2 regions of the Streptomyces sp. NPDC003327 genome follow, and region 1 is predicted to be linked to the other one. Evidence: riboswitches for the same ligand, from Rfam matches in the RefSeq annotation. Region 1 holds a riboswitch; the other holds the start of a gene.

Region 1 (5,263 bases):
CCCACGGTCGCCGCGAGTCCCACCCTGTCCACGAAGTCGTGGTGGGTGAAGCGGTGGACGTCCTTGGCGGAGAGCCGGGGGTAGGGCGCGAAGAAGCGGTAGTACTTCGACTCGTCCGAGACCTGCTCGTAGAAGCTGACCAGCCGGTCGGCGTCGTCCGCGGTGATGGGCCTGATGCGCGCGGTGCCGCCGTCGCGGAGCACCACGTCCGCCTCCCAGTGGTCCGGGTAGGCGTGCTCCGGTGGCGCGGGCTGTTCCACCGCTCCCGACTGATCCGAGGCGCTCTGCATGGGGCAAGCGTACGGCCGGGGTACGACAGGGGCACCGGTCGCGCGTCGGTGGTGTGCCGTGCAAGGTGAGAGGGCCGAAGGGCGGCCCGGTCGGGTCCGAGGTCGGTACGAGCACGCCGCACCCCGTGAGAGACTGGTCTAGACAACCCGCTTGAGACTTGAAGGGCAACACCATGGCTGAGCGCCGCGTCAACGTCGGGTGGGCCGAGGGCCTGCACGCCCGCCCCGCCTCCATCTTCGTCCGTGCCGCCACGGCATCCGGCGTTCCGGTGACGATCGCCAAGGCCGACGGCACCCCGGTGAACGCCGCGTCCATGCTGGCGGTGCTCGGCCTCGGCGCGCAGGGCGGCGAGGAGATCGTGCTGGCCTCGGAGGCCGAGGGCGCCGAGATCGCCCTGGACCGTCTCGCGAAGCTGGTGGCCGAGGGCCTCGACGAGCTCCCCGAGACCGTCTGACCCGGGTCGTCCCCCGAGAGCCATCGTGGCCGGTACCGCCGGAAATCCGGCGGTACCGGCCACACCGTTTTTCCGGCACCGCTATTCGGCACCGCTTTCCGGAGCCACCGGCACGAGCCGATTATCGGCGCTCTTGTCCGGGCAGCGGGAATTCCCGGGCAGCACGAACAGAGCCCGTTCCCTTCACATTCTTTGTATACGGTGCGCGTGTTAATTCCGGGCGCTCGCCGTGTTGACGACATGTTGCGAAACCCTCACGCGGCCGCGCTCGGGCTTTTTGAGGCGATGCAGCGGGAGGGAACGCTCCACGTGGAGCGCGGTCATCGCCCGCGCCCGCTCGGCGTCCCCGCGGGCGACCGCGTCCACGATGGCGCCGTGCTCGGCCCAGGCCTCCACGGGCTGGGCGGGCTGCTCCACCACGTACATCCAGGCGATCTTGTGCCGCAGCTGGGTGAGCGGCGCCGTCAGGGCCGGGCTCCCCGACGCCTGCGCCAGCGTCTCGTGGAACCAGCCGCCCAGGGAGCGCAGATCCTCGCCCTGGCCGCGTCGGGCCCGCTCCTGCCCCAGCCTGACCAGGCCGCGCAGCACCTTGAGGTGAGCGTCGGTGCGCCGCTGCGCCGCCCGCGCCGCGCCCAGCGGCTCCAGCAGCGCACGGACGTCGAGCAGATCGGCCGCCTCCTGCTCGGTGGGTTCCGCGACGTGCGCGCCCGCGTGACGGCGGGTCACCACGAACCCCTCGGACTCCAGGGTGCGCAGGGCCTCACGGACCGGGACGCGGGAGACGCCGTACCGCCGGGCGAGCTGCTCCTCCGTCAGCCGGCTGCCGCGCTCGAAGACGCCGGAGACGATGTCGTCCCGAATCGCCGTGCATACCGAATGCGCGGGAATGCGCATGTCCGACCTCCGCCTGTGATCCGCGCACCGAATTCGACGCCTGCTGCCGCGACTCTATTGCAGCACACCGGAATTTCCGATGCCCGGCCGCCGGGCAGGTATATCTTCTGGCCACACGAAAAGCCCCGGCTCGGTACGAGCCGGGGCTTTCGCGACGGATGTGGCGGCGGCGGACGTCAGACGTTGACGCCTCGGGCGCGCAGGTACGCGACGGGGTTGATGTCCGAGCCGTAGTCGGGGCTCGTGCGGGCCTCGAAGTGGAGGTGCGGCCCGGTGGAGTTGCCGGTGGAGCCGGAGACGCCTATCTGCTGGCCGGGCTCGACGGTCTGGCCGACGTGGACGTCGATGGAGGCGAGGTGACCGTACTGGGTGTACGTGCCGTCGTGCATCCGGATGACGATGTTGTTGCCGTACGCGCCGCCCCAGCCGGCCTCGACGACGGTGCCGGAGCCGACGGAGACGACCCGGCTGCCGTAGGAGGCGTGGAAGTCGACGCCGGAGTGGCTGCCGGAGGACCAGAGGGAGCCGCCGGTCTTGTAGCCGGTGGAGACGTACGAGCCGGCGATCGGGAGCTGGAAGGAGGCCAGACGGCGGCGCTCCGCCTCGCGGGCGGCACGCTCGCGGGCCTCGCGGATCTCCTGGGCGCGGGCCTCGGCCTTGCGCTTCGCCTCGGCCTCCGCCTTCGCCTTGGCGTCGGCCTCGAAGGCTTCCTTCTCCTGCGCGTCGACCTGGGCGCTGACCCGGTCCGCGAGGGATTCCTCGGTGATCACACGGGTGAGGCCGGTGTCCTCGACGGAACCGTGGTTGTCCGTGTCGGCGGCCAGCGCCGGGGAGGCGAGGGTGCCGATGACGCCGGTGGTGGCGAGCGTCGCCGCGCCGGCGATGCCCGCGCCGCGGCGCGCCATCCGGCTCGGAGCACGATGCTTCCCGGTGGCACGGGTGAACGCCAAGAGGCTGATCCTTTCCTTCCCTCTCGCCTACCGGGTTAGCTGACGGGTTCGGAGCAGGAAGGTCTCCTACGAGCCCCTCCGCACGAGGCGAAGGCGCCCGATTCACCCCAGGGACTGAGTGGGTCCCCGGCTCCCCGGGCTCGCGCCTGACGGGGACTCGGCGATCGCTGTCCGATGCCGCGGATGCGGCGGGTGCAACGGACGGACAGCGCCCACGACGCTAGGCCGATCAACTGTCGATCACCAAACAGACGCGCTCTTTTGTAAGACATGCCACAGGGCAGACGATCACACTTACCGCCAATCCGGACAATGCGAAGGACCCCGACCTTTGCAGGGATCGGGGTCCTCTCGCGCCCGGCGCCAGCCGGGCGGTGGGCGTCAATCAGCCCGTCACGACGGTCACTTCACCGATGCCGAGGGCGCGCACCGGCTCCTCGATCCGCGCGGCGTCGCCCACCAGGACGGTGACGAGCCGGTCGACCGGGAAGGCCCGGACGACGGCGGCCGTGGCCTCGACCGTGCCGGTCTCGGCCAGCCGCGCGTACAACTGCGCCTGGTAGTCGTCCGGGAGGTGCTGCTCGACCTGGTCGGCGAGCGTCCCGGCGACGGAGGCGGCCGTCTCGTACTTGAGGGGCGCGACCCCCACCAGGTTCTGCACGGCGGTCTCGCGCTCCTCGTCGGTGAGCCCCTCGGCCGCCAGGGTGCGCAGCACCTTCCACAGGTCCTCGAGGGCCGGTCCGGTGTTGGGGGTGTCGACGGAGCCGCTGATGGCGAGCATCGAGGCGCCGTTGCCCTCGCCGTCCGAGCGGAGCACCTGGCCGAAGGCCCGCACGCCGTACGTGTAGCCCTTCTCCTCGCGCAGGACCCGGTCGAGGCGGGAGGTGAGCGTGCCGCCGAGGCAGTACGTGCCGAGGACCTGCGCCGGCCAGACGCCGTCGTGGCGGTCCGGACCGATCCGGCCGATGAGCAACTGGGTCTGGACGGCGCCGGGCCGGTCCACGATGACGACCCGTCCGGTGTCGTCGGCGGTGATCGGCGGCATCCGGCGCGGCTCGGCCGGCTCCCCCGCCCAGGCGCCGAGGGTCTCGGCGAGGACCTTGTCGAGGTCGACCCCGGTCAGGTCGCCGACAACCACGGCCGTGGCCGTGGCGGGCCGGACGTACGCCTCGTAGAAGGCACGGACGGCGGCGGCGTCGATCGCGGCGACGGTCTCCTCGGTGCCCTGACGCGGCCGGGACATCCGGGAGTCGGCCGGGAAGAGCTCCTTGGAGAGCTGCTTGGCGGCGCGGCGGGACGGGTTGGCCGTCTCGTGCGGGATCTCGTCCAGGCGGTTGCCCACCAGGCGCTCGATCTCGGTCTCAAGGAACGCCGGCGCGATCAGGGCCTCGGAGAGCAGGCCGAGCGCCTTGGGCAGCCGGGAGACGGGGACCTCGAGGGAGACCCGTACGCCCGGGTGGTCGGCGTGCGCGTCGAGGGTGGCGCCGCAGCGCTCCAGCTCGGCCGCGAACTCCTCGGCGCTGCGCTGGTCGGTGCCCTCGGAGAGCGCGCGGGCCATGATCGTGGCGACGCCGTCGAGGCCGTCGGGCTCGGCGTCCAGGGGGGCGTCGAGGAAGATCTCGACGGCCACGACCTGCTGGCCGGGGCGGTGGCTGCGGAGCACCGTCAGGCCGTTGGCGAGGGTGCCGCGCTCGGGAGCCGGGAAGGCCCACGGCCTCGCGGTGCCCGGCCGGGGCTGCGGGTGGAAGTCCATGCTGGTCAAAGACACGGCAGCGTCGGTCACTGGTCCGCTCCCTCTTCCTCGTCGCTGTCGCTCTGCTCCGCGGTCACCGGCTCGTAGACCAGCACCGCGCGGTTGTCGGGCCGGAGCCTGGCCGCGGCGACGGCCCGCACCTCCTCGGCGGTGACGTCGAGGACGCGGTCGACGGCGGTGAGGGCGAGCTGCGGGTCGCCGAACAGCACGGCGAACCGGCACAGTTCGTCGGCGCGGCCCGCGACCGTGCCGAGCCGGTCGAGCCACTCGCGCTCCAGCTGGGCCTGGGCGCGCTCCATCTCCTCCGGCGTGGGCCCCTCGGCGGCGAAGCGGGCCAGCTCCTCGTCGACGGCCTCCTCGATGCGGGGCACCTCGACGCCGCCGGAGGTCTTGACGTCCAGCCAGCCGAGCGAGGGCGCGCCCGCGAGCCGCAGCAGGCCGAAGCCGGCGGCGACGGCCGTGCGGTCGCGGCGGACCAGGCGGTTGTGCAGGCGGGAGGACTCCCCGCCGCCCAGGACCGTCAGGGCGAGGTCGGCGGCGTCGCACTCGCGGGTGCCGTCGTGGGGCAGCCGGTAGGCCGCCATCAGCGCGCGGGCCGGCACCTCCTCCTCGACGACCTCGCGGAGCTGCTCGCCGATCGTCTCGGGCAGCGAGCCGTCGCGCGGCTCCGGCTTGCCGTCGTGGCCGGGGATGGAGCCGAAGTACTTCTCCACCCAGGCGAGCGTCTGCTGCGGGTCGATGTCGCCGACGACGGACAGGACCGCGTTGTTCGGCGCGTAGTAGGTGCGGAAGAAGTTCCGCGCGTCCTCCAGCGTCGCCGCGTCCAGGTCCGCCATGGAGCCGATCGGCGTGTGGTGGTACGGGTGGCCCTCCGGGTACGCGAGGGCGGTCAGCTTCTCGAACGCCGTGCCGTACGGCACG
Region 2 (5,263 bases), on a different contig from region 1:
TCCCCGGTGCCCGGGTCACCCTGCGGCAGCCCGCCCTGGACGAACCGGCGCGGGGACAGATCGACGACCTCGACCTCCAGGCACGCGAGCTGCTGCGGCTGCGCGCCCTGATGACCGGACTCCTCGCCGGGCACACCGGCAGGACCCGCGAGCAGGTCGAGGCGGACCTCGACCGCCTCACCGTCCTCGACGCGCAGGGGGCGGTCGCGTACGGGCTCGTCGACGCCGTGGTCGCGAACCGGCGGCCGCCCGCCGGACTCGCGGCGCGGTGAGCCGGCCGTGCTCCCGGAGCTGCCGCCACTGCCCGCGCTGACGCGCGCCGAGGGCGAGTTCATCGACGCGTACCTCGAAGTCGTCGACCTCCTGGGGAGGATCAATCCATCCAGGTCAACGCATACCTATGGGGCACTGCGAGCGGCACAAGCCCTGGTGGGGCGGTCGCAGGCACTGTGCGAGGCGCTGACGCTCATGCATGTGCGGGGCGAGAGCGAGGTCCACACCGGCACATTGGCCGATGCGCTACGGGTGTTGGACGGGGAGCGCCGGGCGGGCCGGGTCACCGTGCCGCCGTCGCGCGCGAGTTGACATTCCGGCGTGTCGTGTCGAGCCCCGGACGGCCGACGCGGACCGCAGAAACCCTCCCCCGTTCGGCGTAGTCGACGAGTCGACATATGGCTCGGGTGAGTTGCACAACAGGTGTACGCATCTGGCGGAATGAGCCATTCCACTGCTGGTGCGGGGCTCATCGGCCAAACCTCCGAAGATCACGAAACCCGCTTGTCCACCCGTATGGATCAGTCGTGAGGAGCCTCACAAATGGCCGTTTCCGCTCGGTTTTCGCCCATGTCGTGGGTCAAGATCCCTCACGACGACAAGCCCCCGCCAGCCGCGGCGGGGCGGTCCGGGCGGACGCCGAGTCCTGCCGCTGTCCCGGACGTCTGGTCGACAGGATTGGATCGGCAGGAGTGGAGGACCCGAGCAGTACGGGACGTCCGCGTCGTACACCGCGGTGTACGACACGGGGCCGTTCCTCGGGGTGAAGCCGCATCCGCGGCCGGGCATCTTCGCCTGCCCGAACCCGACAGGTCATCCTTCACAGGCGGCTGACGAAGGGTTGCGCATGACTGCGCAGACGCATGTCCCGTCCCTGCTGACCCGGGCCGGAGCCGTCTCGGCTCTCACCCTCGCCGCCGTCGGCGGCACCCTGCTCGCACCCGGTGCGGCACCCGAGGCCCAGGCAGCCACCGCACACGCCAACAAGGCACTGAGCGTCGCCGCGTCCAAGAAGGGATCGCCCTACCGGTACGGAGCCGCGGGACCCACCCGGTTCGACTGCTCCGGCCTGGCGCTCTACGCGTACAAGCAGGCGGGCAAGACGCTGCCGCGCACCGCGCAGCAGCAGTACAACACCACCCGGCACGTCTCCGCGTCGAGCCGACAGCAGGGGGACCTGGTCTTCTTCCACTCGGGTGGAAGGGTCTACCACGTGGGGATCTACGCCGGCAGCAACAAGATCTGGCACTCGCCCAAGGCGGGCTCCTGGGTGAAGCTCGACCGGATCTGGACGTCCAAGGTCTACTACGGCCGCGTCCGGTGACGTCGGGCCGGGGGGAGGAGCCCGGCCGACGTGAGCCGTGGACCGGCCGGGGCCCCGGCCGGTTCAGCAGGTGACGACCGGGGCGGCGGCCGTCCACGGGAGGGTGATCGCGACCGTCTTGCCGCCCTCCTCGGTCGGCGTGACGGAGAGACGGCCGCCCGCCTCGGCCGTCAGGACGCGGATGATGGCCATGCCCCGGCCGTTGTCCTGCTGGACCGCCGCCGGGAGGCGGCGGGGCCAGCGCGGATGGCTGTCGGTGACCCCGATCCGCAGGACCTCCTCCCGGTCGAGCCGCACCTCCACCGTGAAGGTGGGCGACTGGCCGAACGTGTGCTGGACGGCGTTGGTGGCCAGCTCGGAGACGATCAGCCGGATCGCGTCGGCGGTCTCCGTCGCGTCGTCGAGTCCCCACCCCGTGAGGACCTCCGCGACGTGCCGCCGGGCCCGGGAGACCGAGGCCGGGTCGCTCGGCAGCGTGAGGGTTGCTTCCTGGTGGTCCGCCATGGCGCCGCTGTCCCTTTCCCGCCGGGGCCGAAGGCGCCCCGGATCGCGCTTCGCGCCAGAGTGCCATCGATCACACGGCCCCGAGGGGCGTTCTACCGAGATATGTACATATCTGTCGCCCGAAGCGGTGAACTCTGCGCAGTCAAGGCCCCTTTGGGGATCCGGCGCGGGTCGTCACCGGAGCGGCGCCGTCCGCAGGATCGTGGCGACCGCGCTCTCGATCTGCGCGTCGGTCAGGTCGGCGCGGGCGGTCAGCCGCAGCCGCGAGATGCCGTCGGGCACGGACGGCGGCCGGAAGCAGCCGACGGCCAGGCCCTGTTCGCGGCAGTCCGCCGCCCAGCGCAGCGCGGCCTCCGGGGACGGCGCGTGCACCGAGACGACGGCCGCGTCCGGCCGGGCCGCGGTGAGCCCGGCGTCCGTGAGCAGCCGGTGCAGGGTCGTCGCGACCGTACGGACCCGCGCGGCACGCCCCGGTTCGGCCGCTATCAGCCGCAGGCTCGCGAGGGCGGCCCCCGTGGCGGCCGGGGCGAGCCCGGTGTCGAAGATGAAGGTGCGGGCCGCGTTCACCAGGTGCTCGATCACCCGGGCCGGGCCGAGGACGGCGCCGCCCTGGCTGCCCAGCGACTTGGAGAGGGTGAGGGTGGCCACGACGTCCTCGTCGCCGGCGAGTCCTGCCTCGTGCAGGGCGCCCCGGCCGCCGTCGCCGAGGACGCCGAAGCCGTGGGCGTCGTCCACGACGAGCCCGGCGCCGTGCTGCCGGCAGGCCTCCGCGAGCGCGCCGAGCGGCGCCCGGTCGCCGTCGACGGAGAAGACGGAGTCGCTGACGACGAGCGCCCGGCGCCCGGGGTGCGCTTCCAGAGTCTTGCGTACGGCCTCGGGGTCGGCGTGCGGGACGACCGCGCTCTCGGCGCGGGCCAGCCGGCAACCGTCCACGATGGAGGCGTGGTTGGCCGCGTCGGAGACGACGAGGGCGTCCCGCCCGCCGAGCGCGGTGAGCGCCGCCAGGTTCGCGGTGTAGCCGGACGAGAAGACGAGCGCCGCCTCGAAGCCGCAGAAGGCGGCCAGTTCGCGTTCGAGCTCCGCGTGCAGCCGGGTCGTGCCCGTGACGAGACGGGAGCCGGTGGAGCCGGCGCCCCAGCGCCGTGCCGCCTCGGCCGCCGCGCCGGTGACCTCCGGGTGCCGGGTGAGGCCCAGGTAGTCGTTGCCCGCCAGGTCGAGCAGCTCCGACTCGGCCGCCCGGGGCCGCAGCGTACGGACGAGTCCGGCCTCGGCCCGGCGCCGCGCCTCCCCCTCGGTCCAGTCGAACGCGGTGCGGCGCGGGTCGGCGGCCCGCGTCTCCTCGGCCTGTGGCATGCGGCGTTCCTTTTGTAGGCAGCGCACAGACACTAGCCGGAGGTCGCGGGCACCGGGGTGTGGTCATGCACACACCTCCTTCGGCGTCGTTTGTTCGGATCCTCCTTGGCCCGGGGGTGTGCCGTAGGCGAGGATCAGCGCTTATGGACCTGCTGAACACGCTGGTGGAGAAGGGGCTGCGGCGCGAGCTGCCGACCCGTGAAGAAGCGCTCGCCGTGCTGGCGACCTCCGACGACGAACTGCTCGATGTGGTGGCCGCGGCCGGCAAGGTGCGCCGTCAGTGGTTCGGCCGCCGGGTGAAGCTCAACTACCTCGTCAACCTGAAGTCCGGGCTCTGCCCGGAGGACTGCTCGTACTGTTCCCAGCGGCTCGGCTCCAAGGCCGAGATCCTGAAGTACACCTGGCTGAAGCCGGACGAGGCCTCGCAGGCCGCCGCCGCGGGCGTCGCGGGCGGCGCCAAGCGGGTCTGCCTGGTGGCCAGCGGCCGCGGCCCGACGGACCGGGACGTCGAGCGCGTCGGCAGGACGATCGAGGCGATCAAGGAGCAGAACGAGGGCGTCGAGGTCTGTGCCTGCCTCGGTCTGCTCTCGGACGGCCAGGCGGAGCGGCTGCGGGACGCCGGCGCCGACGCGTACAACCACAACCTGAACACGTCCGAGGGGACGTACGGGGAGATCACCACCACCCACACCTACGCGGACCGGGTGGACACCGTGCGGAAGGCGCACGCCGCCGGTCTGTCGGCCTGCTCGGGCCTCATCGCGGGCATGGGCGAGACCGACGAGGACCTGGTCGACGTGGTGTACGCGCTGCGCGAGCTGGACTCGGACTCGGTGCCGGTCAACTTCCTGATCCCCTTCGAGGGCACGCCGCTCGCCGAGGAGTGGAACCTCACCCCGCAGCGCTGCCTGCGCATCCTGGCGATGGTCCGGTTCGTCTGCCCGGACGTCGAGGTCCGGATCGCGGGCGGCCGCGAGGTGCACCTGCGCTCGATGCAGCCGCTGGCCCTGCACATCGCGAACTCGATCTTCCTCGGCGACTACCTGACCAGTGAGGGCCAGGCGGGCAAGGCCGACCTCGACATGATCGCCGACGCGGGCTTCGAGGTGGAGGGCGCGGGCACGACGACCCTGCCGGCCCACCGCGCGGACGCCCTCGCCGCGGCCGGTGCCGGTGCGGCGAGCGCCGGGGGCTGCGGTTCGCAGGCCGCCGCGGCCGGCTGCGGTGCGCACGCGGAGGAGGGCGGCGGCTGCGGTCCCTGCGGCGGTCACGCGGCGCCGGAGGCGCCCGCCGCGGCGGGCCAGGCCCGGACCGACCTGGTGGCCGTGCGCCGCCGGGGCGCCGGCACGGACCTCGCCCCGAACGCGTAGCGGCGGCCATGCGCAACGACGAACTGATCGCCCTCGACCGGGCGCACGTCTGGCATCCGTACGGCCCCATGCCGGGCCGCACGGACCCGCTGGTCGTCGCGTCCGCGTCGGGCGTACGGCTGCGGCTCGCCGAACCGGTCGAGGGGCAGGCCGAGTTGATCGACGGCATGTCCTCCTGGTGGTCGGCGGTCCACGGCTACAACCACCCGGTCCTCAACGAGGCCGTGCGGGACCAGCTGGGCCGGATGAGCCACGTGATGTTCGGCGGGCTCACCCACGAGCCTGCCGTCCGGCTCGCCACCCGGCTCGTCGAGATCACCCCCGAGCCGCTGCGGCACGTCTTCCTCAGCGACTCGGGCTCGGTCTCCGTCGAGGTCGCCGCCAAGATGTGCCTCCAGTACTGGCGCTCGCTCGGCCGCGGCGGCAAGCGGCGGCTCCT

The links. Region 1 has a riboswitch for cyclic di-AMP ahead of ACWDVG_RS16135 (M23 family metallopeptidase). Riboswitches for the same ligand answer to the same signal wherever they lie in the genome.
Region 2: another riboswitch for cyclic di-AMP. It lies ahead of ACWDVG_RS09065 (C40 family peptidase); the one in region 1 lies ahead of ACWDVG_RS16135 (M23 family metallopeptidase).

Annotation. Positions count from the first base shown of each region.
Region 1 is NZ_JBSFSA010000016.1:75,573-80,835, reverse strand. It holds gene ACWDVG_RS16150 (bifunctional acetate--CoA ligase family protein/GNAT family N-acetyltransferase) at 1-290, opposite strand, end outside; gene ACWDVG_RS16145 (HPr family phosphocarrier protein) at 464-745, shown strand; gene ACWDVG_RS16140 (GntR family transcriptional regulator) at 956-1,639, opposite strand; gene ACWDVG_RS16135 (M23 family metallopeptidase) at 1,816-2,589, opposite strand; cyclic di-AMP (ydaO/yuaA leader) riboswitch at 2,599-2,762, opposite strand; gene ACWDVG_RS16130 (M16 family metallopeptidase) at 2,975-4,372, opposite strand; gene ACWDVG_RS16125 (M16 family metallopeptidase) at 4,369-5,263, opposite strand, start outside.
Region 2 is NZ_JBSFSA010000007.1:114,167-119,429, reverse strand. It holds gene ACWDVG_RS09075 (ATP-dependent Clp protease proteolytic subunit) at 1-272, shown strand, start outside; gene ACWDVG_RS09070 (hypothetical protein) at 280-585, shown strand; cyclic di-AMP (ydaO/yuaA leader) riboswitch at 993-1,117, shown strand; gene ACWDVG_RS09065 (C40 family peptidase) at 1,121-1,597, shown strand; gene ACWDVG_RS09060 (ATP-binding protein) at 1,661-2,101, opposite strand; gene ACWDVG_RS09055 (8-amino-7-oxononanoate synthase) at 2,276-3,454, opposite strand; gene bioB (biotin synthase BioB) at 3,598-4,824, shown strand; gene ACWDVG_RS09045 (adenosylmethionine--8-amino-7-oxononanoate transaminase) at 4,833-5,263, shown strand, end outside.